3 regions of the Ensifer sp. ENS03 genome follow, and region 2 is predicted to be linked to each of the others. Evidence: predicted binding sites of a transcription regulator. Region 2 holds the regulator's gene; each other region holds the start of a gene.
The links. Region 2 encodes LexA, which represses DNA repair genes until DNA is damaged. Its sites were predicted from a motif close to TGTTCNNNNTGTGTTCNG; they were not measured.
Positions count from the first base shown of each region.

Region 1: the regulator LexA is predicted to act here: its motif matches at 1,620-1,637, upstream of recA (recombinase RecA).
Region 3: the regulator LexA is predicted to act here: its motif matches at 1,852-1,869, upstream of IB263_RS28815 (DUF763 domain-containing protein).

Region 1 is NZ_JACVAV010000002.1:95,385-98,662, forward strand. It holds gene alaS (alanine--tRNA ligase) at 1-241, opposite strand, end outside; gene recA (recombinase RecA) at 473-1,561, opposite strand; gene IB263_RS07120 (carbohydrate kinase family protein) at 1,881-2,828, shown strand; gene IB263_RS07125 (pseudouridine-5'-phosphate glycosidase) at 2,860-3,278, shown strand, end outside.
Region 2 is NZ_JACVAV010000007.1:54,080-57,357, reverse strand. It holds gene IB263_RS22455 (thermonuclease family protein) at 1-192, shown strand, start outside; tRNA gene IB263_RS22450 (tRNA-Cys) at 345-418, shown strand; gene IB263_RS22445 (hypothetical protein) at 619-960, shown strand; gene lexA (transcriptional repressor LexA) at 1,049-1,771, opposite strand; gene IB263_RS22435 (hypothetical protein) at 2,008-2,304, opposite strand; gene IB263_RS22430 (hypothetical protein) at 2,643-3,260, shown strand.
Region 3 is NZ_JACVAV010000011.1:96,344-99,621, reverse strand. It holds gene IB263_RS28825 (hypothetical protein) at 1-389, shown strand, start outside; gene IB263_RS28820 (sorbosone dehydrogenase family protein) at 413-1,747, opposite strand; gene IB263_RS28815 (DUF763 domain-containing protein) at 1,911-3,203, shown strand.

The DNA.
Region 1 (3,278 bases), on a different contig from region 2:
CGACATTGTCGAGGTCGTTGTGCTTGCCGCCGGCGCGAACGCACTTCTGCGCCGTAACGGCCGTCGAATAGGGACGCTGCTCCAGGCCGGTGAAGACGTTCTTGAACTGCACCATGCCGGCATTGGTGAACATCAATGTCGGGTCGTTGCGCGGCACCAACGGGCTCGACGACACGACCTCGTGACCGTTCCTGCGGAAATAGTCGAGAAAGGTCGACCGGATTTCATTCACGCCGCTCATCTTGCGTCCTATTCTTAAGCACCGATTCCGGCCCGCGTCCGGCCCACGCCGCGCCACTAAGCCATTGTCCCTAAACCCTGCGGCCACCCGTGGTGACCGCACCCTCCAACGCGCTGGGTCGCCGGAACCAAAGGCTTTTATCGCTCACATATCCGACTGTCCAGACGCCAGCAAAAAACCGGCCGCCCACGGGACGACCGGTTTTCTGGTAACCTCAGTGGGCCGAGCGGCTTATGCTTCCGGCGGCTCGTCACCGTCGTCCGCTTCCGGACCGCCATTCTCGAGGAACCGATCAGCGATCAGGCCGGCGTTCTGGCGCAGCGCCGTCTCGATTTCGCGCGCGAGATCCGGATTGTCGCGCAGGAACGTCTTGGCGTTCTCGCGGCCCTGGCCGAGACGCTGGCTGTTGTAGGAGAACCAGGCGCCAGACTTTTCGACGATGCCGGCCTTGACGCCGAGGTCGACCAGTTCGCCGGTCTTCGATACGCCCTCGCCATACATGATGTCGAATTCGACCTGCTTGAAGGGAGGCGCCATCTTGTTCTTGACGACCTTGACGCGGGTCTGGTTGCCGACGACCTCTTCGCGCTCCTTGACCGAGCCGATGCGGCGGATGTCGAGGCGAACCGAGGCGTAGAACTTCAGCGCGTTGCCGCCGGTGGTGGTTTCCGGCGAACCGAACATCACGCCGATCTTCATGCGGATCTGGTTGATGAAGATGACCATGCAGTTCGACTTGGAGATCGACGCCGTCAGCTTGCGCAGCGCCTGGCTCATCAGGCGAGCCTGCATGCCCGGCAGGCTGTCGCCCATTTCGCCTTCGATTTCGGCGCGCGGCACGAGCGCGGCGACCGAGTCGACGACCAGCACGTCGATCGCGCCGGAACGCACCAGCGTATCGGTGATCTCAAGCGCCTGCTCTCCGGTGTCGGGCTGCGAGATCAGGAGGTTTTCGAGGTCGACGCCGAGCTTGCGGGCATAGACCGGATCGAGCGCGTGTTCGGCGTCGACGAAGGCGCAGATGCCGCCCTTCTTCTGTGCTTCGGCGACGGTCTGCAGCGCCAGCGTCGTCTTACCCGAGCTTTCCGGGCCGTAAATTTCAACAATGCGGCCCTTTGGCAGGCCGCCAATGCCGAGCGCGATGTCGAGGCTGAGAGAGCCGGTCGAAACCGTCTCGATCTCAATGATGCTGTCCTTCCCACCGAGCTTCATGATCGATCCCTTACCGAACGAACGTTCGATCTGGGAAAGTGCCGCTTCAAGTGCCTTGCTTTTATCCACCGATTTGTCCTCTACGAGCCGCAAAGAGTTTTGTGCCATTTGGTCCACCTTTAGGTTATTGAAGCTACCGAGGCAATGAAGCCGCCGCAGGAGTTTTTGTACATGTTTTGTTCCGTATTTGCAAGAGCGCGACAACACATTGAAAAACAATAGCTTTCAACGATACGTTCGATTCTTGTTCACGGAACGAAACCAGAGTTTTCGAATGTTGGCGCAAGCCCTTCGAACCTGCCCGGCAAGGCTCGGCCGATTCGCCTGCGCATGAGACTTTGAGCAGGTCGGGCGCGTGGCGCTTTGCGACGCGGCATTGCAGGATGCCAACAGATATTCGGCCGATCGGCCAAGCAGAGGAACATTCATGACGCAAGCTGACATCGCCGTTTTCGGTGGCGCGCATATCGACAGGCGCGGCCGTATATCGGGAACGACAGCGCCCGGGTCGAGCAATCCGGGAAGCTGGTTCGAAGAAGCGGGCGGCGGTGGTTTCAATGCCGCGCGCAACCTGGCGCGGCTTGGCCACAGCGTGCGCATGATCAGCACCCGCGGCGGTGATGCGGCCGGCGAGATGGTGACCGCAGCCGCGGCCGCGGCTGGCGTCATCGACAGTCCCCTGACCTTTCTTGACCGCCAGACGCCGAGCTATACGGCGATCCTCGAAAACGACGGCAATCTGGTGATTGCGCTCGCCGACATGGAACTCTACCGGCTGTTCTCGCCACGGCAGTTGCAGCGGCGGGCGCTCCGCGAGGTCATCGCCGCGAGCAAGCTGGTGCTGACCGACGCCAACCTGCCGGAAGAAACGATCGCCGCACTTGCCCAGTCGGCTGCCGGCAACGGCCGCCTCGTCGCCGGCATCGCTGTTTCGCCGGCCAAGGTCATCCGCTACCGGCCGTGCCTCTCGCATCTCTCGTTCCTGTTCATGAACGAATCCGAGGCGCGGGCGCTGACCGGCAAGGAGGCGGCCGAGGCGGAAGAATGGCCGGCCCTGTTGCGCGGTCTGGGCATCAACGGAGGCGTCGTGACCCGGGGCGGCCGTACGGTCGTTGCCTTCGAGGGCGACAGCGCCTGTGTCGTCGTGCCGCCGGCCCTGCCCGCCCTTGCCGACGTCACCGGCGCTGGCGACGCGCTCGCCTCCGGCTTCCTTTCCGCCCGCCTTGCCGGCCGCGATATCGCCGATTGCCTGCGGCACGGCATCGCAGCCGCCGGTTTGACGTTGCGTTCTCCCTTGGCCGCATCCGAAGAGATGTCCGCGGCCAATCTCGAACAGGCGCTGGCCCTTGTGCCCACGCCCCAAATGCTGTCATGACATTTGCCAGCAGAACTCCCAAGGAAAGACCATGACCAAACCCGCTTCCCCCTTCCTGCCGATGGAATATTCCGACGAGGTCGCAGCCGCCAAGGCGCGTGGCGCGCCGATCGTGGCGCTGGAATCGACCATCATCACCCATGGCATGCCCTACCCGGGCAACCTGAACATGGCCCGCAGCGTTGAAGCGATCATCCGCGAACAGGGTGCCGTGCCGGCGACCATCGCCGTCATTCATGGCGTACTGCATATCGGCCTTGACGATGCCAAGCTCGAAGAACTGGCCAAGACCCAGGGCGCGATGAAGGTCTCGCGCGCCGATCTCGCTTTCGCGATCGCCGAGCGCCGCACCGGCGCGACGACCGTCGCCGCGACGATGATCGCTGCTGCCCGCGCCGGCATCCGCGTCTTTGCGACCGGCGGCATCGGCGGCGTGCACCGTGGAGCGGA
Region 2 (3,278 bases):
TACGCCAAGCAGCGCCTGCGCGAATTGCTGAATGCTGGCGACTTCAGGCTGATCTCGGCGGGAGGGCGATCAGATGCCAAGGCCGGCGAGAAACTGCGCCTGGTCACACGCGGTGACCAATCTCTTGGACGTGTACTCGTTTCCGAGGGGCTCGTGCGGCCGTGGGAAGGGCGCCCGACGCCCTGGTGCTGAGATCAGCTGGGAGACGATCGGCGGACATCGTCGATCGTTCTGTGGAAAGTATCCGTCCTGCAATTCGACGGCGCGTTTTTCAGAAAATGCCTCTTGCGGTTTTTCTGCAATCATTCTAAATCCGCGCCAACGCTTGGTTATCCGAGCTGTGAGGCCTCGTGGCGGAGTGGTGACGCAGAGGACTGCAAATCCTTGTACCCCGGTTCAATTCCGGGCGAGGCCTCCAATAATCTCACCTCGTTAAATTTGGTTTGGCGTTCTGCCTTAGGGCAGCGCGGTAAAATTCGCGACCCCACGTCCGCGCAAGCCACGTCTCCTATGCCTCCGTCGGATCTTATCGCTTCGGTGAATTCGGTAGAGGGGGAACGATGACTCCGCTGAGATCAACCGCATCGGTAGCGTCCGTCAACATTAAGAACGGAGGCAATGGCATCAATGAAAAAGAGACTGATCCTGACGGCGTTGGCGTGTTTTGCGGCGACCGCTATGGAGGCGCGCGCGGACGACCTGGTTTTCCAGCTGAAGAACAACACCGGCGCGGTACTGACGAATTTCTATACGTCGCCGGTCGGCGTCAATGAATGGGAAGACGATGTTTTCGGTCGGCAGGTCCTGAACCCCGGCGAGAGCATGGAGATCACCATATCCGACGGGCGGGACGTCTGCAAATACGACATGCGATTCGAATTCGAGGAAGGCTCGGCCCTCGATACGACCGAGGACACGCAGGATCTCTGCGAACTCGGCGAATACACGATCCACGAATAAGCGATCTGGATTTCAGGTCGCCTTAAATGGAAAGAGCCTCGCCACTTTCTGTGGCGAGGCTCTTTTGATTCGGCGTTCTGCCTGGAATTCAATGGTAGCGGCGGATCAGCCCGACGAGCTTGCCCTGGATCTTCACGCGATCCGGTCCGAAAATGCGCGTCTCGTAGGCGGGGTTGGCCGCTTCGAGTGCAATCGACGCGCCCTTGCGACGGAAGCGCTTCAGCGTCGCTTCCTCGTCGTCCACGAGCGCCACGATGATGTCGCCGGGATTGGCCGAGTTGCCGTTGCGGATGATCACCGTGTCGCCATCGAAGATGCCGGCCTCGATCATCGAATCGCCCTTTACTTCGAGGGCGTAATGCTCGCCGCTGCCGATCATGTCGAGCGGAACGGTAATGTCATGGGTGTTGTTCTGGATCGCCGAGATCGGCACGCCGGCAGCGATGCGCCCCATCACCGGGACGGAAACAGACGTGCTTTCGGCGACCGGCGCCGGCTTCGGCGTGGCAGGAGCGGCGGCCGGCGGCTTTCCGAGGCTGCCCTCGATCACGCTCGGCGAGAAGCCTCTGCGCGGCTGTTGCTGGCCGGCGGCGTAGGCTTCCGGAAGCTTGATGACTTCGAGCGCGCGCGCCCGGTTCGGCAACCGGCGAATGAACCCGCGCTCTTCGAGCGCCGTGATCAAACGGTGAATGCCGGACTTCGACGCCAGGTCGAGCGCGTCCTTCATTTCATCGAAAGACGGCGGTACGCCCGACTCCTTCATGCGTTCGTGGATGAACAGAAGCAATTCCTGTTGCTTGCGGGTCAGCATGGCACGTCGCTCCAGAGGCGTGAAACAAATCAAGAACAGACACTATCTGTTCCATATGTGTTCCGCAAGTGCCTAAAATTCCGTGAATTCAGGCAATTGGCTGCTTCTGTGGGGGGCGATTGGTCACTTTTGCGGGAGCGGGGCGGTTTTCGGCGACGGTTGCGTCCCAAAACAGCGCCGGGCAGGCCGGTCGCGCGCGTGATTCGAACGAATCGCGGCTCTCTTCGCGGAGAGACTTAAGTCGCTTGCGAGGCCGAGCAGGCGTCTTCGAACTCCTTCACCGTTTCGGCGCTGTTGTCTTCCGGAAGCACTGCGTCGGCCGCATCGGTCGCAACGGGCGTATCGCCGTCATAAACGAAGGACTGGATGTAGAACGCGAGCGCGCCCTTCCAAACATTGCGTCCATCGATCTGATGGCACGGCACGGCCCGTTCGAAATCGGTCTGGAGTTCATCCACCGTCGCGGCACTGAGCTTGACGTCAGGCATATTGGGCGATGCGACTATCGAAGCGAGAAGCAGGGCGGCAAGCACGGTGATCGTCCACTTGATGAAGGGGTGGGACTACGGGGTGGTAAACGATGTGAACCGCGCTTTCGTTCCGAAGTCCAGCAAGCATGGCGATCACTCTGCCTTGTTCAACAGCTCTTTGCCCGCAGGCTGTGGCTGATTTGCGCCAGCCGCTCCATCTCAACCTCGTCTCGGCCGTTCTTTATGGACCGGCGCGGAGAATGCATCGGAGCTGCCAGCTTTCGCATCGGGCCTGGGGCGCGCAAAAATCCCTGCGGGGAAGGGCCTTCACCGTCTCGACAGGCCTCTAAAAAAAGATAACTTTGCGTGGAAAGTGGGGTGGTTGCATGCATAGATTGTCGTTGGTGGTGCTCGGCCTGTTGCTCACGGCTGGAGCGGCGTCTGCTGAAGAAGGGCGTTCGAATATCTGGAAACGGATCAACGCCTGGACGGTGGGATCCGATCCTTCCCTGGGAGGCTCGTGTTACGCGGCGACGAGCTATGACGCCGGCGCTATCCTTCGTATCGGCTTTTATCCGCGGGGATCGACGAACCTGGCGTTTCTTTCGATCGGCAATGCCGAATGGAAATCCATCGAGCCGCAGCGGGAATACGATGTTGCCTTGCAGCTCGACCGTGGTCGTCAGTGGCCGGCCGTTGCGTTCGGTGTTGATCTGACCGGAGCCAAGGCCCTTGTCGTCAACTTTTCCAACACCGACTTCTTTACCGAATTCGTTCGCAAAAACACCTTGGCGCTGGCCTTCGAGGGGCGCGTCGTCGCGAGCCTCAGCCTGCGTGATTCGATGAAGGCGGTAAGCGAGATGTTCAAGTGCCAGGAGGCGGTGAGCGCCTTGATCCCGAATGGCGGTCAGGGAGCGGCGAACGATCCCTTTGCGGGCGCCGGTGGCAATGCGCCGAACAACGATCCCTTTGCCGGCGGCGGCCAGACCAAGTCGTCGAAAGATCCTTTCGCCATGTGATGGGCGCGTCCGCTTGCC
Region 3 (3,278 bases), on a different contig from region 2:
GCAGCGTCGAACGAAGAAGACGACGATACCCTGTTCCTACGGCTTTTCCACCGCGGCTCGGGCGCGCCGTCTCCACTGAAACCTACGGCGTCATAATATTCATCGGGATTTCACAGGAGATTGTCCCTCGAACCTTCTCCTGCTCGTATCCATTCATGAACAATAGCCTGATGGAGTTTGTCTGGGCCTCCTGGCGGCCCGCAACACTGTCGGAATTGATCTCTGTATGGCCGGCACGCACCGGTCCCGATCATCGCAGCGGCTGGTGGCTTCCAGATCTGGAGGAATTGCGGGTTTCCAGGAAACAGGCCCGAACTCAAGAGCGCCGGCGCGCGGCATCCCGTTCTCATCGGGCGATTGCCGACGCGGGACGACCAAATGCACATTGATCGCTTTTGAAACAGGCAAAAGGTCATTCTCTGCTGACACGCCACACGACATTGCCGACATCGTCGGCAACCAGCAAACTACCCGTCTTATCGATTGCCACGCCGGCCGGGCGCCCCATGGCGCTGCCGCCTTTGCCGACGAACCCGGTGAGGACATCTTTTGGCCGGCCGCTGGGCTTGCCATTCAAAAACGGGACGAAGATGACCTTGTAGCCGCTGGGTACGCTTCGGTTCCAGGAGCCATGCTGTCCAACGAATGCGCCGTTCGAATAGGTGGGGCCGAGCGACGAGCCCCTCGAGAACACCAGTCCCAATGATGCCGTGTGGGCGCCCAGCGCGTAGTCGGGCTTGATGGCCCTTGCGACGAGGTCAGGACGCTGCGGCCTGACGCGGGTGTCGACGTTCTGGCCGAAGTAGCTGTAGGGCCAGCCATAGAAGGCGCCATCGCGCACGGATGTCATGTAGTCCGGGACGAGATCGTCACCGAGTTCGTCGCGTTCGTTGACCGCGACCCACAGCTTTCCATTCTGAGGGTTCCAGGAGAGCCCGTTGGGATTGCGCAGGCCCGAGGCGAAGGGGCGCATGTGGCCGCTTGCCTTGTCGATCTCGAGCACGGCTGCACGGTGCCGTTCGACGGCCATGCCGTTTTCGGCAACATTGCTGTTGGAGCCGACCGTAACGTAGAGCTTGCGGCCGTCCGGGCTTGCGATCACATCCTTGGTCCAATGGTGATTGAGATCGCCGGCCGGTAGATCCGCGATCTTTTGCGGCGGCGCCGTGATCCGGGTCTGTCCGTTCGAATAGGGGAAGGCGACGAGACCGTCGGTGTTGGCGACATAGAGCTTGCCCCGCGACAGCGTCATGCCGAAAGGCGAGTTGAGACCTTCGGCGAACGTGGTCCGCAGGTCGGCCACCCCGTCGCCATCGGTGTCGCGAAGCAGCGTGATCCTGTTTGCGCTTGGTGTGGCGGCGCCAGCGCGCTTCATGGCCGCGCTCATGAAGACCTTCTTCAGGCTGAAGCCCTCGTCGTGTTTGGCCGGAGCATTGCTTTCGGCCACCAGAACGTCACCGTTGGGAAGGACGCGCAGCCAGCGCGGATGGTCAAAATTCGTCGCAAAGGCGTTGACCTTCAATCCTTTGGCAGCGAGTGGATGTTCTCCGCCCCGCCACCCGGTCGCATCGGCGATGTTGACCGTCGGGATCACGGTTGGGCGTGGTTTTGGCAGAACCGGATCCGAACCGTATCCAACCTTGCCGGTGTTGCTCGCTGTCTGCCTGGCTGAGACGTTGGCGCAACCCGCCAGTAAAGCTGCGGTTAGGAGGATGACGACTGCCGCACACGGGAAACGGTTTTGCATTGGAAGGCCTCCGCAGGGATTGGCCCATCTCATCGTGAGACGCAACGGCGCCTCGCAACATTCCAACCACAAAACAGCAAGGGTTGCGACTTGTTCCCGGCGGTAGGAACGTTTGAAGAACTTTCCCCTGTCACAATGCCTGTAAGCGGCCTATAAGACACGAATGGTTCAGCGAGCTGGAAGTGCAGATCTCCCTCTTCATGGCGGCAGGGTTCCCCCGTGGCTCGGCGATCGCATGACGAAGCTCGGGACGATCATCGCCGAAGCCATCGTCATCGAATACGGCCGTGACGAGTTTCTGCGCCGTCTGGCCCATCCTTTCTGGTTCCAGTCCTTCGGCTGCGTCATGGGCATGGATTGGCACTCATCCGGCATCACCACCAGCGTCATCGGCGCTCTCAAGCGCGGTCTCGCTCCTCGTTCGCGGGATCTCGGGATAAGCGTCTGCGGCGGTCGCGGACGACATTCGCGGCAGACGCCAGACGAACTGATCGCCATCGGCAACCGCGTCGGCATCGATGGTGCCGGCCTTGCGGCCACCAGCCGGCTTGTTGCAAAGGTCGATAGTGCCGCGGTCCAGGACGGCTTCGACCTTTACCTGCACGGTTTCATCGTCGCTGACGATGGCAAATGGGTGGTGGTACAGCAAGGCATGAACGGCGATAAACGCCAGGCCCGGCGCTATCATTGGTTGTCGGAGGGCGTTTCCAGCTTCGTCGACTCTCCCCATGCGGCGATCGAGGGAAAAGGTCAGGGGGAAATCGTCAATCTCGCAGACAGACGGGCTGCCGCATCACGCCACGGGCAGCTTGAGCTTTTGGCATCGCTTGGGCCTGACCGAATTGTCCGGGAAGTCGTCGCTCTGGATCCAAAGGTTAAACCGAAGGAGGCCGATCAGCCGTTGCTCCCACATCTCGTGATGCCGGCACATCACGACGTACGGGAGGAAAACGTCAATATGCGACGGCTGCATGCGACACTTTCTGCGGCTGCCGATCGCGGGCCGGAAGATTTCGAGCAGCTTTTGATGGTTCCGGGCGTCGGTGCCCGCACGGTCAACGCGCTCGCGATGGTGGCTGAAGTCGTTCATGGCGCGCCTTGCCGTTTCGCCGATCCGGCCCGGTTTTCGCTTGCGCACGGCGGCAAGGACCGCCATCCGTTTCCCGTGCCCCTCAAGGTGTACGACCACACGATCGCGGTCATGCGATCGGCCGTGACGAAAGCGCGGCTCGGACTTGGCGAGGAACTGGAGGCGCTGAAGCGTCTTGACGACCAGGCACGGCAGCTCGAAAGATACGCCACCGGCCCGGACCTCAAGGAAATTGTTGCCGGAGAGTTTCGCCACTCGCCCGAATGGGGCGGTCGCAGTGTGTTTGGATGGGAGGAGACTGGCGGATCGGCCGAGCAGAGGTCGCTGGAACCGACGCCGTCGAACGCTCACCGTCAGGCACGCTAGAAAATCGAGTGGCCGGCGCTGGTTCAGCGAGATGAGCTTCAGTCGAGGGGCGGGAGCGAGATATTCCTTGGGGAA